DNA from 4 places in the Pantoea sp. X-Soil-TKNS-1211 genome. Region 2 is predicted to be linked to each of the others. Evidence: predicted binding sites of a transcription regulator. Region 2 holds the regulator's gene; each other region holds the start of a gene.

Region 1 (2,204 bases), 700 kb from region 2:
CAGCAGATAAGGCAGCAAACGGGAGCGGAAAACCGGACGTGATGAGGACATAACGGACTCGTTCAGGCAGATAGATCGGGGCAGACACGCGGCCTGCCCCGTTACGGCGGGTTACTTCACTTGCTGCTCAAAACGGCGCAGCAGTTCGTTTCCACGTTTTACTGAGTTATCCAGCGCTGCCTGCGGCGACTGTTTGCCGGTCCACACGCTTTCCAGCTCCTCGTCCACGATGGTACGGATCTGCGGCATATTGCCCAGACGCATCCCTTTGGTGAACGGCAGCGGATCTTTGTTCAGCATCTGGCGCGTGGCGATATCGGCACCCGGATTCTTGTCGTAGAAGCCCTGCTTCTTGGTCAGCTCGTAAGCCGCCGTGGTGATCGGCAGATAACCGGTTTTCTGGTGCCACTCTGCCGCGATTTCTGGCTGCGCCAGGAACTGCATAAACTCCGCCACGCCTTTGTAGGTATTGGCATCTTTGCCTTTCATCACCCACAGGCTGGCACCACCGATAATGGCGTTCTGCGGCGCATTCGGCACGGTTGCGTCATACGGCATCATGCCGACACCAAAGTTGAATTTGGCGTAGTGTTTGATATCCGCCAGTGAACCGGAAGACGCGGTGGTGATGCCACAATCGCCGTTGTAGAACTTAGCGGTGGATTCATCTTTACGGCCAAAGTAGGTGAAATCACCCTTCTTGTTCATGTCTTCCAGCATCTGGATATGACGAACTTGCACTGGCTTGTTGAACTCCAGCACGGCATCGGTGCCGTCAAAGCCGTTGTTTTTGGTCGCGACCGGCAAGGCGTGCCAGGCGCTGAAGTTTTCAATCTGAATCCAGCCCTGCCAGCCGCTGGCGTAACCACAGGTCAGGCCAGCTTTACGCAGCGCGTCGGCGTCTTTCGCCAGTTCCTGCCAGGTTTTCGGTGGCTGATCCGGGTTCAGACCGGCTTTTTTGAAGGCGTCTTTGTTGTAGTACAGCACCGGGGTGGAGCTGTTGAACGGCTGAGAGATTAAATGGCCGCTGGAATCACTGTAGTAGCCCGCTACGGTCGGAACGAACTGTTTTTCATCAAACGCGATACCAGCGTCCTGGAACACCTGATGCACCGGCACAATGGCTTTGGACGCCATCATGGTGGCGGTGCCCACTTCATACACCTGCAAAATGGCCGGAGCTTTACCGGTACGGACTGCTGCAATCCCCGCCGCCAGGCTCTGTTCATAGTTGCCTTTGTAGACCGGGACGATTTTGTAATCTGGGTGAGCCTGGTTAAAACGTTGTGCCAGAGAATCGACTTCTTTGCCTAACTCGCCTTCCATGGAGTGCCAGAAAGGAATTTCGGTGGCGGCCAGTGCATTACCACTGAGCGCCAGACCGAGCAGGGCACTCATCAGGCGGGGACGAAGCGTAAAAGCGGACATAATGTTTTCCTGTGCATGTAGGTGCGCGCGAAATCACGCATTTTTTGTTCGCGAAGTAACATGACACGGGAAAATGACGGAAAAATAACAGGTTAATGACGGGAATGTGACAGGGATGTCGCCATGTCGCGGCGCGATTTATCGCGCCCCGTTGATTCAGTGCAGTGGCAAAAAAGCAGCGCGATAAATCGCGCCGCTACAAATCAAGCTCCGAGATACGCGCTACGTACTGCCTCGTTGGACAGCAACGCTTCGCCGCTATCCTCCAGCACCACATGCCCGTTCTCCAGCACGTAGCCACGGTCGGCCAGTTTCAGCGCCTGGTTGGCGTTCTGCTCTACAAGGAAGATGGTCATCCCTTCTTTACGCAGTTGCTCAATGGTGTCGAAAATCTGCTGAATAATAATCGGTGCCAGGCCGAGCGACGGTTCGTCCAGCAACAGCAGACGCGGCTGGCTCATCAGCGCACGGCCAATCGCCAGCATCTGCTGCTCACCACCGGACATCGTGCCTGCGCGCTGCACTTTACGCTCCGCCAGACGCGGGAACAGATCATAAACGCGTTCAATACGCTCCTGATACTGACCACGACTGGCAAAGAAGCCGCCCATCGCCAGGTTCTCTTCCACCGTCATGCGCGAAAACACCCGACGACCTTCCGGCACAATCGCGATCGCCTCACGCATGATGCGTGCAGTTTGCCAGTCGGTGATGGTTTTGCCATCAAACGTAATGGTGCCCGCCGTTGCACGTGGCTCGCCGCACAGCGTACCGAG
Region 2 (2,204 bases):
GCACCCTCCAGTTGATGCATTTGCGTCACATCACGCGCCACCATCAGCCACTGACCTTCGCTGTAGGGCATCACGCGAAACTCCATATGGTGTTGATTATTCAGCACCAGCGTCAGCGGCCTATTAAAGTCGCGCTGACGAATATAGCGGGAGAATTCAGGGTAGCGGAGCAGGTTAAGGATGTTCTGACCATTGTCTTCCGGCCAACGCAGACCGAGGTGCTGCTGCGCCAGACCGTTACACCAGAAAATGATGCCCTCTTCGGTGGTGAGCACCACCGCATCCGGCAGCGATTCCGCACCACTGCGAAAGCGTTTGATCAGGTTTCCCAATTCGCGACGACGACGACGATTACGCAGCTGCATTTGATACAGCCCATAGAACAGCGGTTCCCAGCTGGCACGTCCGCCGGGTGGTGTCATGGAACGGTCAACCCACAACCAGTGCGACAAGCGCATCAGGTTGCGGAAATGCCACAGCAGTAGGCCCAGCACGGTGATCAGCAGCAGCCAGGGGAGATAACCAAATACCAGACCGATAATCAGTGCCGGCAGACAGACCAGCACCAGTTCGGTCAATAATCTCTTCCAGGAGAGTCGTTCCAGCACGGTAAAGACTCCGTTCAGTAGCGGGCAGAGAAACGATACCCTGTTCCGCGTACGGTTTGTACCATGCGATCGTGGCCGGAGACCTCCAGCGCTTTACGTAAACGACGGATATGTACATCGACAGTACGATCCTCGACATACACATTGGTGCCCCAGACGTGGTTCAGCAGCTGTTCGCGGCTGTAAACGCGTTCCGGGTGGGTCATAAAGAAGTGCAGCAACTTGTATTCAGTCGGTCCCATTTCCAGCGGCGTGGTTTCGGACATCACGCGGTGTGAGGACGGGTCGAGGCTCAGCCCCTGCATCTCAATCACCTCTTCCACCGCCATCGGTGAAATACGGCGCATCACCGCTTTGATACGTGCCATCAACTCTTTCGGTGAGAAAGGTTTGGTGATGTAATCATCAGCGCCCACTTCCAGACCGCGCACACGATCTTCCTCTTCACCGCGCGCAGTCAGCATCATCACCGGAATATCACGCGTCATCGCTTCACGTTTCAGATGCTTAATAAACTGGATACCGCTGCCTCCGGGTAACATCCAGTCCAGCAAAATCAAATCAGGCCAGGGTTCGATCAGCTTCCCCACTGCGCTGTCATAATCTTCCGCCTCAATCGGCTGGTAATCGTTCTGTTCCAGCACGAAACATAACATTTCACGGATGGGAGCTTCGTCTTCCACAACCAAAATGCGCTTAGCCATTATTACTCCTGCTGATATGACGGCTGTCACTGGGATTTGCGGCGCCATTATGCGTCAGTTTTATGACACTTTTATGAAAAACGCATCCCTGAATATTTAGTTAAAAAACAGAAATGTGACAGCGACGAGGCGAATTTTTTTCTTTCGCGATGAAGCCGTTATAATTGCCCATCGCTTTAACTGGCAGGGAGCATCCATGCGCATCATTCATACGGCGGACTGGCATTTGGGCCAGTTCTTTTACAGCAAAAGTCGCGCAGCTGAACATCAGGCGTTTCTCGACTGGCTGCGACAGCAAATTGAACAGCATCAGGTGGATGCGCTGATTATCGCCGGTGACCTGTTTGACACCGGTTCGCCGCCCAGCTATGCCCGTGAAATGTTTAACCGTTTTGTCGTCGCGTTACAGGGTAGCCAGTGCCAGCTGATTGTGCTGGCCGGTAACCATGATTCGGTGGCGACGCTGAATGAATCGCGCGAACTACTCGCCTGCCTCAATACCCAGGTGATCACCAGCGCTACGCCGCAGGGCGAGCAGCAGGTGCTGACCCTGAAGCAGAGAGACGGTACGCCAGGCGCGCTGCTGTGTGCCATTCCCTATCTGCGCCCGCGCGATATTCTGCGCAGCCAGGCCGGACAGTCCGGGCGGGAAAAGCAGCTGTCGCTGCTGGAAGCCATCGAACAGCATTATCAGCACTGCTTTGCGGCCGCCGAGGCGCAACGCGCGGCGCTGAGTGGTACACTGCCGATTATCGCCACTGGTCATCTCACCACCGTCGGCGTCACCAAAAGCGACTCGGTACGTGATATCTACATCGGCACGCTCGACGCCTTTCCGGCGCAGGCGTTTCCCGCCGCCGATTACATCGCCCTCGGCCATATTCACCGCGCG
Region 3 (2,204 bases), 1.3 Mb from region 2:
TGTACCCGCCACTGATGCAGCGTCTGCACCAGTTCACCCTGCTGCTTGCTGTTGAGCTGCTTCAGGGTGACGTCAGGGATATGGTTCAGCGCCTGCAACACTTCCACCAGACGCTTCGGCAAAATTTTCGCCAGGCTGTTTTTCAGGCTGAGATTCGGATGGGCTTCGCGCTGCACATTAATGAACCCCTCCAGCGGCGTTGCCGGGGATAAATCCACCGTGACGAACTCGCCGGGCTGCCAATAGCTGGAGATTTGCAACACCGCCGGACCGGATAACCCGCGATGCGTGAACAACAGCGCCTCTTTGAATAAGGTGCCATCCTGTGCGGTAATGGTGGTGGGTAAAGCCACGCCGGACAAGGTATTCAGCTGTTCCAGCAGCGGCTTATGCAGGGTAAAGGGCACCAGTGCCGCACGCGTCGGGAACACCTTCAGGCCGAACTGCTCCGCCACTTTATAACCAAAGGGTGAAGCACCTAGCCCCGGCATAGACAGGCCGCCGCTGGCAATCACCAACTTCTCTGCCTGCGCCGCCATGCCGTTCAGTTGCAAGGTGTACCCTGCATCGTCGCGTTGCACGCTCAGTACTTCGCTGCGTAACCGTACCGTCACCTGTCCGGCTTCACACTCGGCCAGCAGCATATCCACGATTTGCTGCGCCGAATCATCGCAGAACAACTGGCCCAGCGTTTTCTCGTGATAAGCGATGCCGTGGCGATTGACCAGATCGATAAAATCCCACTGGGTATAGCGTGCCAGCGCAGATTTACAAAAGTGCGGGTTATGGGAGAGGTAGGCCGCAGGCTCGGTGTACATATTGGTGAAGTTGCAGCGTCCGCCGCCAGACATCAGAATTTTGCGGCCCGCTTTTTTGCCGTTATCAAGCAGCAGCACACGCAGGCCACGCTGTCCGGCCTGTGCAGCACAGAACATGCCAGCGGCACCTGCGCCAACAATGATAACGTCAAACTTTTCCACTGCTTTTTCTCACTTCACCCGAAAGGCGCTGATTGTAGTGATCTGTCCCGTTTGACGCCAGTGTCAAAAAAATGCCGTAAATATGTCATATTGTAAATGACTCATATTTCGGCATTTTTCCCTTATTTTGGCGTGTGGCTTCCAACATTAAGACAAAAAAAGACTATATTTCCCTTTCCCATACAGCACGTTGTCGCGGATAATGCGCCGCGTTCATGTCCTCCAAAATGGCGTAACGTTTATGCTACATCTGTTTGCTGGTCTTGACCTGAGTACCGGCCTGTTATTGGTTCTTGCCCTGCTGTTTGTATTGTTTTACGAAGCAATCAACGGTTTCCACGACACAGCCAACGCGGTCGCGACAGTTATCTACACCCGTGCGATGCGGGCGCAGCTGGCGGTTGTGATGGCAGGTGTTTTCAACTTTTTCGGTGTTTTGCTGGGCGGTTTGAGTGTGGCCTATGCCATCGTTCATATGCTCCCCACCGATCTGCTATTAAATGTTGGTTCAGCTCACGGCCTGGCTATGGTGTTCTCCATGCTGCTGGCTGCGATTATCTGGAACCTCGGCACCTGGTATCTTGGCCTGCCGGCGTCCAGCTCCCATACCCTGATTGGTGCCATTATTGGTATCGGTCTCACCAATGCCCTGATGACCGGGACTTCGGTGGTTGACGCGCTCAACCTGCCCAAAGTTCTGAATATCTTCCTTTCTCTGATTCTGTCGCCGATTGTCGGTCTGGTGATTGCCGGTAGCCTGATTTTCTTGCTGCGCCGCTACTGGAGCAGCACCAAGAAACGCTCGCGCATTCATATGACGCCAGCCGATCGCGAGAAAATTGACGGCAAGAAAAAGCCACCGTTCTGGACGCGTATCGCCCTGATTGTTTCCGCCATTGGCGTGAGCTATTCACACGGTGCGAACGATGGTCAGAAAGGCATCGGCCTGATCATGCTGGTGTTGATTGGTGTCGCGCCCGCAGGCTTCGTGGTCAACATGAATGCCTCCGGTTATGACATCACCCGTACGCGTGACGCGGTGAACCATCTGGAGCAGTATTATCAGCAGCACAGCGAAACGCTGACGCATATCGTGCAGATGGCACCGCCTGCGGTGCCTGCGCCAGAAGAGTCCATCAATGGCCCGCATGAGTTCCACTGCGACAGCGCCCGCGCACTGCCAGCAATTCAACGTGCACAAGGGCTGCTGAACAATCTGCAAAG
Region 4 (2,204 bases), 360 kb from region 2:
CGCCACCGCTACTCTGTTGACGAAAGCGCCACTGCGGTGACTCGATCCCACGTGGATAATACAGGCAATTGTGCTGCTGCAACGCCTGTGGCGTTTGTGGCGTACCGCACGCCTGTAGATAAGCGGGGGATGCCACCAATAACGTCTGGGTTTCACATAGCGGTAATGCGACATGCGTTTCTGGCAGTTGCTGACTATGCCGTATCGCCAGGTCGAAACCTTCGCTGCCCAGTGACACCAATCTGTCCGTTACATCCAGTTGGATGCGCACCTGCGGATATTCACGCAAAAAATCGCCGAGGATGGGCACCAGCTGTTGCCGGGCAAACGCCACAGGGGCGCTGACACGTACCATGCCGCGCACTGGTCCCGCTTCATCACGCACACTGAAAAAGCTTTGTTCGATGCGCGCAAAAGGATCACGCAACTCATCCACCAGCTTTTCCCCGGCAGAAGTCAGGCGCACGCTGCGGGTGGTACGTTGCACCAGCGCCACGCCCGCCATCTCTTCCAGTTCTTTAATCTTTTGACTCATCGCCGCCTTGCTGACGTCCAGACGCTCAGCTGCTCGGGTAAAGCTGCCCAGTTCGGCCAACACCGTAAGCCAGTGCAGGTGCACCCAGAGGGCATCGGTTTTAATCTCTTTCATGATGATTGTTCAAAATAATAAATAATCATTTCAGGCAGCGCGCTTTTTCTTTGCAGCGGCACGCGGCAGCATAGAGCCACATCCTACTCTTTCCATGTGAGCAAAAACGAGGGTTTATTTATGCCGTTACTGCAATTTGACGTGATTCAGGGCCGTTCTGAATCAGAATTACGTACGCTGCTGGATGCGGCTCATCGCGCCGTTCTGACCGCCTTTAACGTTCCACCACGCGATCGCTATCAGATTGTTCACGAGAACAAAAGATACCAGATGGTTTTTCAGGACACCGGCCTGGGTTTTGAACGCAGTGACAATCTGGTGATGGTCCGCGTCTACACCAGCCCGAGAAGTGAAGAACAGAAAACGCGCTTCATGGCAGAGTTAGCGCGCGAGTTACAGGAAAGCAGTGGCGTGCAAGGGAACGATCTGATGATCAGTTTTATTACCAACAGTAAAGGTGACTGGAGCTTTGCCGATGGCGAAGCGCAGTATCTGACCGGCAAACTCTGATCCTCTTCTTTCCCCCTTTTCTGGCAGCAATATTTCATTGCTGCCAGTGCAAACCATAGCCCACCTAAACACGCATTAAACAAAGTCAAATCAGCCGCACAAATCTGAATGGTCGTGTTGCAGACATGTGACAGCCAATATAGATTGACGCAAAAACCCCCAAAGAGGGTGGTTACGCACGGATTGCGTATTTAATCAGCCTGAGGATCCGACCTTGTCCGAGTTATTATCGGTTGTACTCTTTTTAGCTGCGATTGCAGTCTATTCCCACAAAGCCGGGCGCAATAAGTTCTGGTTTGGTGTGATTTTGCTTCTTCTTACCCTGTTCATCGTGCTTAACATCACGCTGTATGCCAGCAACTATTTTACCGGCGACGGCATTAATGACGCGGTACTCTATACCCTGACGAATAGCCTGACCGGTGCGGGTATCAGCAAATACGTGGTGCCGGCAATCGGTATCATCATTGCCTTATTTCTTCTGTTCTGCCTGCTCACATGGGTGCTGCGTCGTCGCAAACAGAAACATCATCTCGGCTGGAGCCTGCTGGCGATTGCCTGTGCCGCGGGTTCAGTGCAAACCACCCCGGCATTTCGTCAGGTAAAGGATTTGATTGCCTCTCACAATCGACTGGCAGATTCCGATTTCGAGACTTACTTCAAAACGCCAAAATCGGCGATTGCCGAGCCAAAACTCAATCTGGTCTATATCTATGGCGAAAGTCTGGAACGTACCTACTTTAACGAAAAAACGTTTCCCGGTCTGGCACCCGAGCTAAGCCGTGAAAAAGATCAAAGCCTGGATTTCAGCAACACGGAACAATTACCCGGTACGGATTACACCATCGCTGGGATGGTTGGCTCGCAATGTGGTATTCCGCTGTTTGCCCCCTTCCAGGACAATGCTTCGGCCGCACTTTCCAGCTTCTTCCCACAAAATATCTGTCTCGGTGATATCCTCAAAAATTCCGGGTACGAGAACTGGTTTATTCAGGGTGCTGACTTGCGCTTTGCCGGTAAAGATACCTTCCTGAAATCGCATGGT

What was found. Region 2 encodes PhoB, which activates phosphate uptake and scavenging genes when phosphate is short. Its sites were predicted from a motif close to CTGTCATAAAACTGNCNNAT; they were not measured.
Region 1: the regulator PhoB is predicted to act here: its motif matches at 1,511-1,530, upstream of ugpB (sn-glycerol-3-phosphate ABC transporter substrate-binding protein UgpB).
Region 3: the regulator PhoB is predicted to act here: its motif matches at 1,041-1,060, upstream of pitA (inorganic phosphate transporter PitA).
Region 4: the regulator PhoB is predicted to act here: its motif matches at 1,274-1,293, upstream of opgB (phosphatidylglycerol--membrane-oligosaccharide glycerophosphotransferase).

The regions. Positions count from the first base shown of each region.
Region 1 is NZ_AP035953.1:339,845-342,048, reverse strand. It holds gene ugpA (sn-glycerol-3-phosphate ABC transporter permease UgpA) at 1-51, opposite strand, end outside; gene ugpB (sn-glycerol-3-phosphate ABC transporter substrate-binding protein UgpB) at 112-1,428, opposite strand; gene livF (high-affinity branched-chain amino acid ABC transporter ATP-binding protein LivF) at 1,632-2,204, opposite strand, start outside.
Region 2 is NZ_AP035953.1:1,039,621-1,041,824, reverse strand. It holds gene phoR (phosphate regulon sensor histidine kinase PhoR) at 1-608, opposite strand, end outside; gene phoB (phosphate response regulator transcription factor PhoB) at 623-1,312, opposite strand; gene sbcD (exonuclease subunit SbcD) at 1,509-2,204, shown strand, end outside.
Region 3 is NZ_AP035953.1:4,112,635-4,114,838, forward strand. It holds gene AC6I8W_RS19440 (BaiN/RdsA family NAD(P)/FAD-dependent oxidoreductase) at 1-980, opposite strand, end outside; gene pitA (inorganic phosphate transporter PitA) at 1,222-2,204, shown strand, end outside.
Region 4 is NZ_AP035953.1:677,131-679,334, reverse strand. It holds gene AC6I8W_RS03045 (LysR family transcriptional regulator) at 1-649, opposite strand, end outside; gene AC6I8W_RS03040 (tautomerase family protein) at 770-1,159, shown strand; gene opgB (phosphatidylglycerol--membrane-oligosaccharide glycerophosphotransferase) at 1,374-2,204, shown strand, end outside.